Pokkaliibacter sp. MBI-7: one gene and its partner. The protein of the gene in region 1 binds, or shares a complex with, the protein of each later gene. Links are inferred from orthologs where the notes say so. Each region holds a gene or a part of one and is shown in the gene's direction. Other genes may lie near its edges.

Region 1 (6,375 bases):
GAATTCCTGCAGAGACATGGGAATACCATCAAGCACCTTCTTGAGCGAACTCACCGAAGGACTTACACGATTCTGTTCGATCAAGGAAATGGTGCTGTTTGTCACACCCGCTCGTTTAGCCAACTCACGCTGTGATAATCCTTGCTGCTTGCGCACATCCTTTAATCGTGTCCCCACATCAATACTCATCACTCTACCCTTGCCAAGTCGATTACGATTAAAGCTGTCTTTATTATGTTAAGAATATTGAACAACCCACCGTATTAAAGACATGTACGACATCATTCGCAAGGTCTTATTCACAAATATGCAACACTGGGTTAAGACAGAAGAAAAATGGCTATATACAAATATTAGGACCCAACTTCCAGTACAGGGCTCATTCATCTGCTACGCTGGAGTATTTACCATGCTGAACAAATAAAGGCATGATACATAACGTCATTGCACTCAGGGCATGTACACCAATGAATCAACTTGACCTGTTTGATGCCCCCGTCCCCAATCCTTGTGCTGGGGTCTGCGAATCCGATGCGAAAGGCTTTTGCAAAGGCTGCATGCGCACCAGAGATGAGCGCTTTAGCTGGAACAACTTCAATAACAGCGAAAAACTACAGATCATTCAACAGTGCCGTCAGCGATACCTGCGCAGAGTAAAGGCAGCACGGGCTCAGAAAACCAGGCTGCAATCCAGCATCGCCACCGAACAGCAGGATGAGCAGCTGTTCTAATCCCCTTCAAGTCATCTGCAAACATCCAAATATGAGCACAAAAAGTAAAGTTACGTTATTTTTTGATTGCTAAATATTGCAGAATTGATAGTTTACAGCAGCTGGCATTGAAGGAGTCGCCAGACTGGAAATAACACAAGGACTAAAGATGAAAGCACTAAAAGCCCTGGCAGCGGTCGCTGCCTTGACCTTCCCCCTGTTCAGCTTTGCCGCTCCCGTCAACATCAATACTGCTACCGCTGAAGAACTGGCCAAAGCCCTTAACGGTGTCGGCCAGAAAAAAGCAGAAGCAATTGTTGCATGGAGAACTGAACACGGCCCCTTTACCAGTGCGGAGCAACTAAGCGAAGTAAAGGGTATTGGCGAGGCGCTAATTGCTCGCAATAAGGACGACATTTTGCTGCAAGACACAACCAAAACAGCACAATAATCCAAGATAGAACGCATGTTGTGGAATTATGTAGTCACAACATGCTGAACCAGACCACCACCCCACATCAGCGATGCCGCCATTTCCAGGGCGCTATCGGTGCTGCATCATGCCACAGTCCCTTTTTGGCATTTCGTGCACGCTGCTCAAGTTCCAGTAAACGAGCATCATTCGTGTATTGACGATAGACCCAGGCCATTCCCCGATCAACCATAGTGGCGTTGACGTTATAACCATCCAGATAAACCAGACCCAAAAGGCGACCATACTTATCTTTCTGGTCGTACTCGACACGAACGTCTCGGTTACCCACTATTTTCTGCAGCATCGATTTGGAGGCACTGCCATAGCGCTGATCATGCTCTGGCGCATCGATGTATAGCAGACGCACCTTGAAACTTTGACCTCGATAAGACACTGCCAAGGTGTCGCCATCGTAAATATGGGTCACTTTTCCCTCAAAAGAGGAGGCATAAACTGAAGAGGTGAGGCAGATTAAGAAAAGAAGCAGAAGATATCGATCCATGACCATTTCCGTCCAAAAACCATGATTACAGTAATTGACGGTAACGACAGGAGTAAAGCAGGAGAGGATATATAAGATGTGGCTCCCCGAGCAGGACTCGAACCTGCGACCAACGGATTAACAGTCCGCTGCTCTACCGACTGAGCTATCAGGGAACGTCGGAAGGAAATACGTGCGAGAGTGGCTCCCCGAGCAGGACTCGAACCTGCGACCAACGGATTAACAGTCCGCTGCTCTACCGACTGAGCTATCAGGGAATGTCTCGGCACGGGCGCTTATAGTACGGATTCGTCGCAGAGAGTCAAGAAATAAAACAAAAAAGATAACCTCCTCAACCAGTTAGCGCACAATGCTCTTTGACTACTCACTTGCCCTTCAGACAAAGACAGCAGTAATTCGAAGACATGCAATCTGCACTCACTTAGCAATCCACTGGTTATCCGCACAGGTAGCCTGCTATGATCCGGCCTTGTATATGTAAAGGCCAGCTCTATCAAAAGAGTCTGTGTCAGGCGAATACAGTGCCAATCAACACGGACTCTTGGTGAGGTGAATAATTCCAATGAGTGAACATACTGCTGAACGTTTTCAGGTTGCCAGCAAATACGAACCCGCAGGTGATCAGCCCTCCGCCATACGCCTGCTCTCGGAAGGAATCAATGACGGGCTGGCTGCACAGACCCTGCTAGGCGTAACGGGGTCAGGTAAAACGTTCACCATTGCCAACGTCATCGCCCAGGCACAGCGACCAACGCTGGTACTGGCACACAATAAGACACTGGCAGCGCAACTCTACGGTGAGTTCAAGGAGTTTTTCCCCAAGAACGCCGTCGAGTACTTCGTTTCTTATTACGACTACTATCAACCTGAAGCCTACGTGCCATCTTCAGATACGTTTATCGAAAAAGATGCTTCGGTGAATGAGCATATTGAGCAAATGCGCCTCTCTGCTACCAAGGCCATGATGGAACGCTCCGATGCCATTGTCGTAGCGACAGTATCTGCCATCTATGGTTTGGGCGACCCGGAATCCTACTTGCAGATGATGCTGCATCTGGTGCGCGGTGATGTCATAGACCAGCGGACCATACTGCGTCGTTTGGCTGAGTTGCAATACACACGCAATGATGTGGACTTCACTCGCGGTACCTACAGAGTTCGCGGTGAGATTATTGATGTCTTCCCGGCAGAATCTGACAGCGAAGCGGTGCGCATAGAGCTGTTTGATGATGAAGTGGATTCGTTACGCTTCTTCGACCCCCTTACCGGAGAACTACTTCGCACTGTTCCTCGCGTTACCATCTATCCGAAGACTCACTATGTAACTCCGCGCGACAAGCTCCTCGGTGCGGTCGATATGATTGAAGAAGAACTGGTTGAACGACTGGAATACTTCAAAGCCAATAACAAATTGCTGGAGCTACAGCGCCTTGAGCAACGTACACGTTACGACGTGGAGATGATCAGAGAACTGGGTTACTGCAACGGTATCGAAAACTACTCTCGCTTTCTGTCCGGCAGAGGACCGGGGGAACCGCCCCCCACTCTGTTCGACTACCTCCCTGCAGAGGCGCTACTGGTCATTGATGAATCTCATGTCACCATTCCGCAGCTGGGGGCCATGTATAAAGGTGACCGCTCACGCAAGGAAACCCTGGTGGAGTACGGTTTCCGCCTGCCATCGGCCCTAGACAATCGCCCCATGCGCTTTGATGAATGGGAACGCATAGCACCACAGATGATTTTTGTCTCCGCAACACCAGGCAAGTATGAAGAAGAGCATGCTGGTCAGGTCGTTGAACAGGTGGTTCGCCCGACAGGACTGGTCGATCCGGAAATTGAGGTCCGCCCCGCCAGCACTCAGGTGGATGACCTGCTGTCCGAGATTCGTTTGCGCGTCGACCTGCATGAGAGAGTGCTGGTCACCACACTGACCAAGCGTATGGCAGAAGACCTGACCGAGTATCTGACCGAGCACGGTATCAGGGTACGCTATTTGCACTCGGATATTGATACCGTCGAACGGGTAGAAATCATTCGGGATCTGCGGTTGGGAGAGTTTGACGTCCTGGTCGGCATTAACCTGCTGCGTGAAGGCCTGGACATGCCTGAAGTCACTCTGGTTGCCATTCTGGATGCAGATAAAGAAGGTTTCCTCCGCTCCGACCGCTCATTGATCCAGACGATTGGCCGCGCAGCGCGAAACGCACGGGGCAAGGCCATTCTCTACGCCGATCGCATGACCGGCTCCATGCAACGTGCCATCGATGAAACCGAGCGCCGTCGTGCCAAGCAAGTTGCCTTCAACGAAGCGCACGGGATTACCCCCAGATCGGTATTCAAATCCGTACAGGACATATTGGAAGGCGCGGTCACTCCCGGCAAACCCGGACGTGGCCGAGGGCAACGCAAGGTGGCCGAGCCCACAGCAGACTATCAGGTGAATGTAGAGCAGATGTCGCCCAAGGAACTGGCCAAGGCCATCAGCCAGCTGGAAGAAGAAATGTACGCAGCCGCCAAAAATCTGGAATTCGAGCAGGCTGCCATGCTGCGTGATCAACTTGCCGACCTGAAACAAAAGGCATTGATCAGCTGACAGGCTCACTCAACGCCGGATACGCTCAGTGTAATCCAGGAAAATGTCCGGCGTGCTTTCCAATCCACTCAGTCGCCGCCTCTTCACTACTGAGAGAACGTCCTTCCTGCTCTTCGACTTCATGGCGGTACTGCTCGATATGACAGATCTGCTCAATCATACGTACGGCGAAGGCCGTGTTCTCATCACTGAAGCGAACACCAAGCTGATAGTGATGACTATTGATCGGTGAACTCCACACGACTTCTCCCAATGCACAGAAAGGGGGATCCTGAATGGGGATACAAATTTCTACCAGTGAACCAACTGCGATGGCCTCATCAACCATCACACTGAGCCCCCCTTCGCTGTAATTACACAACCGCTGATAACGCTCCAGCTCGCCGTCCTGATGACGGCAACTGATGGGGACACTTGAAGGATGACGAATGAACTGGCGCATAAGGCACCTCGACTACCACAGGAACTCCGTTTACCAGTTATCGACTCATGGCGTCAAAACTGTATGGAATATATTTTTTATACAGACTTTATTGTGAAATAAAACCAATCAAAGACTGCATGACAGCCGATGCCAGATATATGTCGTCATTCTGCTTTCAGACAGCTACCGGCGTTCGCCAGTGAAGCTGCGCTCACAAAGATTGACAAGTGCAATTACGAAACATGAAAAAGCCCGGCAAACCTCTGGTCTGCCGGGCCTCACGCATGGCTCTAGAGCCACTTATTAGCCGTGCAGGCGCTTGGCAATATCCGCCACACGTGCACCGTACAGACGTGCCGTTTCCAGATCTCCTGATGGGATGTCATCTGCACCTACATCAGCAGGAGACTGTACCAGTACACCAGCAGAACCACCCAGATTGTTTACGTCTGCACGTGTGGCCGCTTTGGTGTTGGAAGGAGGCAAGCCCAGGCTCACCCACAATCCACCATGCTGAGCTGCCAGTGTCTGCAAATAAATCAGGCTGACCTGTTTATCACCATTGAGACTGGCGCTGTTAGTGAAGCCGCCGAATACCTTGTCTTGCCAGCCGCGGGTAAACCACACCTTGGATGTTGCATCAGCAAACTTTTTGAATTGCCAGGGCACTGATCCCATGTACGTGGGCGCACCAAAAATAATCGCACTGGCAGCGTTCAGTGTTTCCCAGGCAGCCTCAGTGATGTCGCCCTCACTGCTCACTTCGATCAGTTCCGCGCTGGCGCCTTCAGCAACAAACTCAGCAACGCGACGGGTATGGCCGTAACCAGAAAAATAGACAACAACAGTCTTGCTCATGTTTTAACTCCTTGAGTTTGGACAACCTGCCACTGTAGAGCAGCTGGCATTAGTTCCTAATAAGAACCAAGTAACAACATGAGGATGCTATTCAGCTGATGAAGGAGAAACAAGGAGTGACACAGGAGTAAGCTGGTTACCCAGAAGTAACCAGCCTGATGTAGCGAATGACAGTTACTGTAAAACCGGCCGACCGTTCAGAGGCTGTACAGGGCGATTATTGGCATGCGGCACCGCCTCGGTCAGTGCTTTGATCTGCTCGACAGAGGCCGTCATCGGTTGTTTCATGACCAGCCAGCGCACACCTTCGCTACATGGCGGTGTCGTCAAAGAGCCACTGAAGCGGAAATATTCCTGGTTAGCTGGCAACAGTGCTTCAGGCGACAATGGCTGCGATAGCTCGATATGTGCAGCCTTACCATCACCCATGGCGCTGATAATCTTACCCAGAATGGGATTAGCAGCACCTTCGGCGAACATCACGGCAACAACGGCCAGGTTGCCATTTTTGTCTACATGCACCAGATGCCCTTCCAACGGATACGACTTGCCATCAATCAGGTTTTCCGCTGGCGTATGGAAATGAAACTGCTTCAGCTCAAAGGGCTCACCGTCTACCACGATATAACTGCCTGCGGCTGTCGCAACCTTGATAGTATGACCAAGATGTGAAATTTCCGCCTTACCAGTGGCATAGTGAAATTCAATTGGTGTCAGATGCGCCTCTGTGAACCCGGTCAGATTGACCGGTGATTGGTTCTTACCTTTGCAGAATACGTTGTCTGTGCTCAGCTCTGCCCAGCTTTCCGG
Region 2 (2,970 bases), on another replicon or contig:
ACCATGACAAATAAAACGTGTCGCCAAGGCTGAAGCTGAAGCCAGTCTCATAAAAGAAAAGTCTGAAATTACTGAAATTCATCATCGTGCGATGCACTGGTTTGTTAAGAAAAAAGCAAATCGACAAGAAAATATGGAGGAAATGACAGACTCAGTTGTTAAAAAAATCCCCACAAAGACGGTGTAATTCCTTGGCTAAGGGTGACTTACAGGAAATACATTGGCATAGCCTGAGTATGCCCCTGACAACGTTCTTTGCCTCCCCATTCATTCGACACTGGCTGTAAATACAGTATGCTAACGGGCACTCTGAACTGTTCGCCCTGACGAACCGTACACTGACCCCAGCGAGAATACAGCGAGAGAGTAGTGCGATGGATGTTTCCCACCTGATTGACCGTCTTAACCCTCCCCAGCGTGAGGCCGTGTCGGCGCCGCTGCAAAGCCGGCTGGTGCTGGCCGGGGCCGGTAGCGGCAAGACCCGGGTGCTGGTACATCGCATTGCCTGGCTGATTCAGGTCGAGCAGATTTCTCCTTATGCCATCATGGCGGTGACCTTCACCAACAAGGCCGCCAAGGAAATGCGCAGCCGTATTGAAGCGCTGCTGGGCCTGACCCCGCGTGGTATGTGGGTCGGCACCTTCCACGGTCTGGCGCACCGCCTGTTGCGTGCCCATCACCGCGAAGCCAACCTGCCGGAAAACTTCCAGATTCTCGACAGTGATGACCAGTTGCGACTGGTCAAACGGATCTGCCGTGAGCTGAATCTGGATGAAAAGCGCTGGGACCCGAAAGAGCTGACCTGGTTTATCAACGCGCAGAAGGATGAAGGCCTGCGGCCACAGCATCTGGACAGCTACGGCGACAGCAGCTGGCAGACCCGCATCGACGTCTACAAAGCTTATGAAGAAGCCTGCCAGCGCGGCGGCATGGTGGACTTCGGCGAATTGCTGCTGCGCTCCCATGAGCTGTGGCTGAACCAGCCGGTGTTACTGCGCCATTATCAGCAGCGTTTTCAGGCCCTGCTGGTGGACGAGTTTCAGGACACCAACAAGATCCAGTACGCCTGGCTGCGGATGCTGGCCGGTGACCGCATGCCGGTGATGGCGGTGGGTGATGATGACCAGTCCATCTACGGCTGGCGTGGTGCTCGTATCGAGAATATCCAGAACTTCACCAGCGACTTCCCCGGCACCGAGATTATCCGGCTGGAGCAGAACTACCGCTCCACCGATACCATTCTGCAGGCGGCCAACGCGCTGATTGCCAACAATCAGGGGCGGATGGGCAAGCAGCTGTGGACCGACAGCGGCGAAGGCGAAAAGATTGCCGTCTACAGTGCGTTTAACGAACAGGAAGAAGCACGCTTTATCGTCGAACAGGCGGAAAAGTGGGCTGATCAGGGCGGTATGCGACAGGAAGTGGCGATACTGTACCGCTCCAACGCCCAGTCCCGGGTACTGGAGGAAGCGCTGGTGCGTGCTGGCGTGCCCTATCGTATCTACGGTGGCCAGCGCTTCTATGACCGTCTGGAAATCCGCAATGCGCTGGCCTATCTGCGACTGATGCAGAACCGTCATGACGATGCGGCGATGGAGCGGGTCATCAATGTGCCGACCCGTGGTATTGGCAGCAAGACGCTGGAAACCGTGCGTGATTATGCGCGCCAGCAGCAGGTGTCGTTATGGCAGGCGTCAGTGGAGGCCATCGAGCGCCGTCTGCTCAGTGGCCGCGCCGCCGGTGCGCTGTTGCCCTTTATCGAGCTGATCAATCAGCTGCAGCGTGACAGTGAAAATCTGGCCATGGCTGACACCATCGCCCTGATGCTGCAGCACAGCGGGCTGGTTGAGCATCACGAGAAAGACAAGGACAAGGGCGAGGCGCGCGCGGAGAACTTGCAGGAGCTGGTCAACGCGGCGCGGCAGTTCGAGCAGAGCTGGTCGCCGGATGAGGAAGATGAGGAGGCCGGGCTGACCGATGTGCTGGCCGCCTTTATCGATCAGGCAGCGCTGGATGCCGGCGATGCCCAGGCGGCGGAGTTCAGCGATTGCGTGCAGCTGATGACCCTGCACTCGGCCAAGGGGCTGGAGTTCCCGCTGGTATTCATGGCCGGGCTGGAAGAGAGCCTGTTCCCTCATTCCATGTCGATGGAAGACCCGCAGGGCCTCGAGGAAGAGCGCCGTCTCTGCTATGTCGGTATCACCCGGGCGCGGCAGAAGCTGTTTATGACCTGGGCCGAGTCACGCCGTTTCTATGGTCAGGAAGAGCGCCGCACTCATTCCCGCTTCCTGCGTGAAATCCCCGAACAGCTGCTGGAAGAAGTACGGCTGGGGGCCAGCATCCGCCGCCCGCTGTCGTTCCAGCGCCCGACGTCACCAAGCTTTGCTGAGGCTGAAGTACCGGCGACCGAGTTCTATCTTGGCCAGCGCGTTATCCACAGCACCTTTGGCGAAGGCATTCTGACCAATTTCGAGGGACAGGGCCCGAAGGCGCGAGTGGAAGTGAATTTCGATGATGTCGGCAGCAAGTGGCTGATCCTGTCGATGGCCAAACTGCAGGCGCTATAACCCGGCAGTGCTCTATCCCTGCATGAGCTATAGCAAAGCATTCACCCACTGAGCCGGTTTCGCCGTCGCTCAGTGCCTTTACGACCGGTCCCGCCATGGGGCGAGATCGGTCATTTATCAGAGCAGACTCAGGCGTCGCCGCTTTCCGCTGCGGTATGACTCATGCGCTGCCATTCCCGCCACTCCTCCAGCTCCATGAGCAGTCGTGCCTTTTCGCTGGCTGTCAGTGCCGTCCAGTGGCGCTGTTGCAGCCCGGCCGCCATAGCCCACAGCAGGTTAAGGCTGACCTTCATGCCAGCCTGCTCAAGCCGGTAATAAACGCCCACCGCACCCAGCCCGGCAATTTGTTCTGCCTGCGTGATGCCGATGGCGGCCAGCAGAGCCGCGGATTTGGGGCCGAGAT

What was found. Proteins that work in one complex are often made in the same cells at the same time.
Region 2: the proteins of uvrB (region 1) and uvrD are in contact, whole or in part, in a crystal structure (PDB 7EGT), measured with the Thermus thermophilus proteins. The link is inferred for Pokkaliibacter sp. MBI-7 from one-to-one orthologs. Residues at the interface, in WP_096411307.1 of Thermus thermophilus: Glu23, Leu25, Arg26, Asp27, Gly28, Glu29, Arg30, Phe31, Arg55, Glu326, Asp327, Phe328, Glu379, Ser382, Gln383, His398, Gly400, Arg401; in WP_096412145.1 of Thermus thermophilus: His654, Arg656, Phe657, Gln666, Asp668, Glu669, Lys680, Arg681, Leu682, Ser683, Lys685, Tyr686, Ala687.

Annotation. Positions count from the first base shown.
Region 1 is NZ_JARVTG010000002.1:167,774-174,148, reverse strand. The notes cover bases 1,816-4,766. They hold uvrB (excinuclease ABC subunit UvrB), read left to right. Parts: upstream 1,816-2,249; coding sequence 2,250-4,283; downstream 4,284-4,766. Other genes in these bases: QCD60_RS20360 (PilZ domain-containing protein), read right to left, coding at 4,309-4,725. Also shown: QCD60_RS20395 (cupin domain-containing protein), read right to left, coding at 1-183; QCD60_RS20390 (DUF1289 domain-containing protein), read left to right, coding at 429-731; QCD60_RS20385 (helix-hairpin-helix domain-containing protein), read left to right, coding at 880-1,161; QCD60_RS20380 (thermonuclease family protein), read right to left, coding at 1,229-1,687; QCD60_RS20355 (flavodoxin family protein), read right to left, coding at 5,011-5,565; QCD60_RS20350 (carbonic anhydrase family protein), read right to left, coding at 5,740-6,375. UniProt on the Escherichia coli protein: The UvrABC repair system catalyzes the recognition and processing of DNA lesions. A damage recognition complex composed of 2 UvrA and 2 UvrB subunits scans DNA for abnormalities.
Region 2 is NZ_JARVTG010000001.1:2,232,128-2,235,097, reverse strand. It holds uvrD (DNA helicase II), read left to right. Parts: upstream 1-374; coding sequence 375-2,567; downstream 2,568-2,970. Other genes in the region: QCD60_RS10040 (TfoX/Sxy family protein), read right to left, coding at 2,696-2,970. UniProt on the Escherichia coli protein: A helicase with DNA-dependent ATPase activity. Unwinds DNA duplexes with 3'-5' polarity. Translocates on single-stranded DNA with 3'-5' polarity. Initiates unwinding more efficiently from a nicked substrate than double-stranded DNA.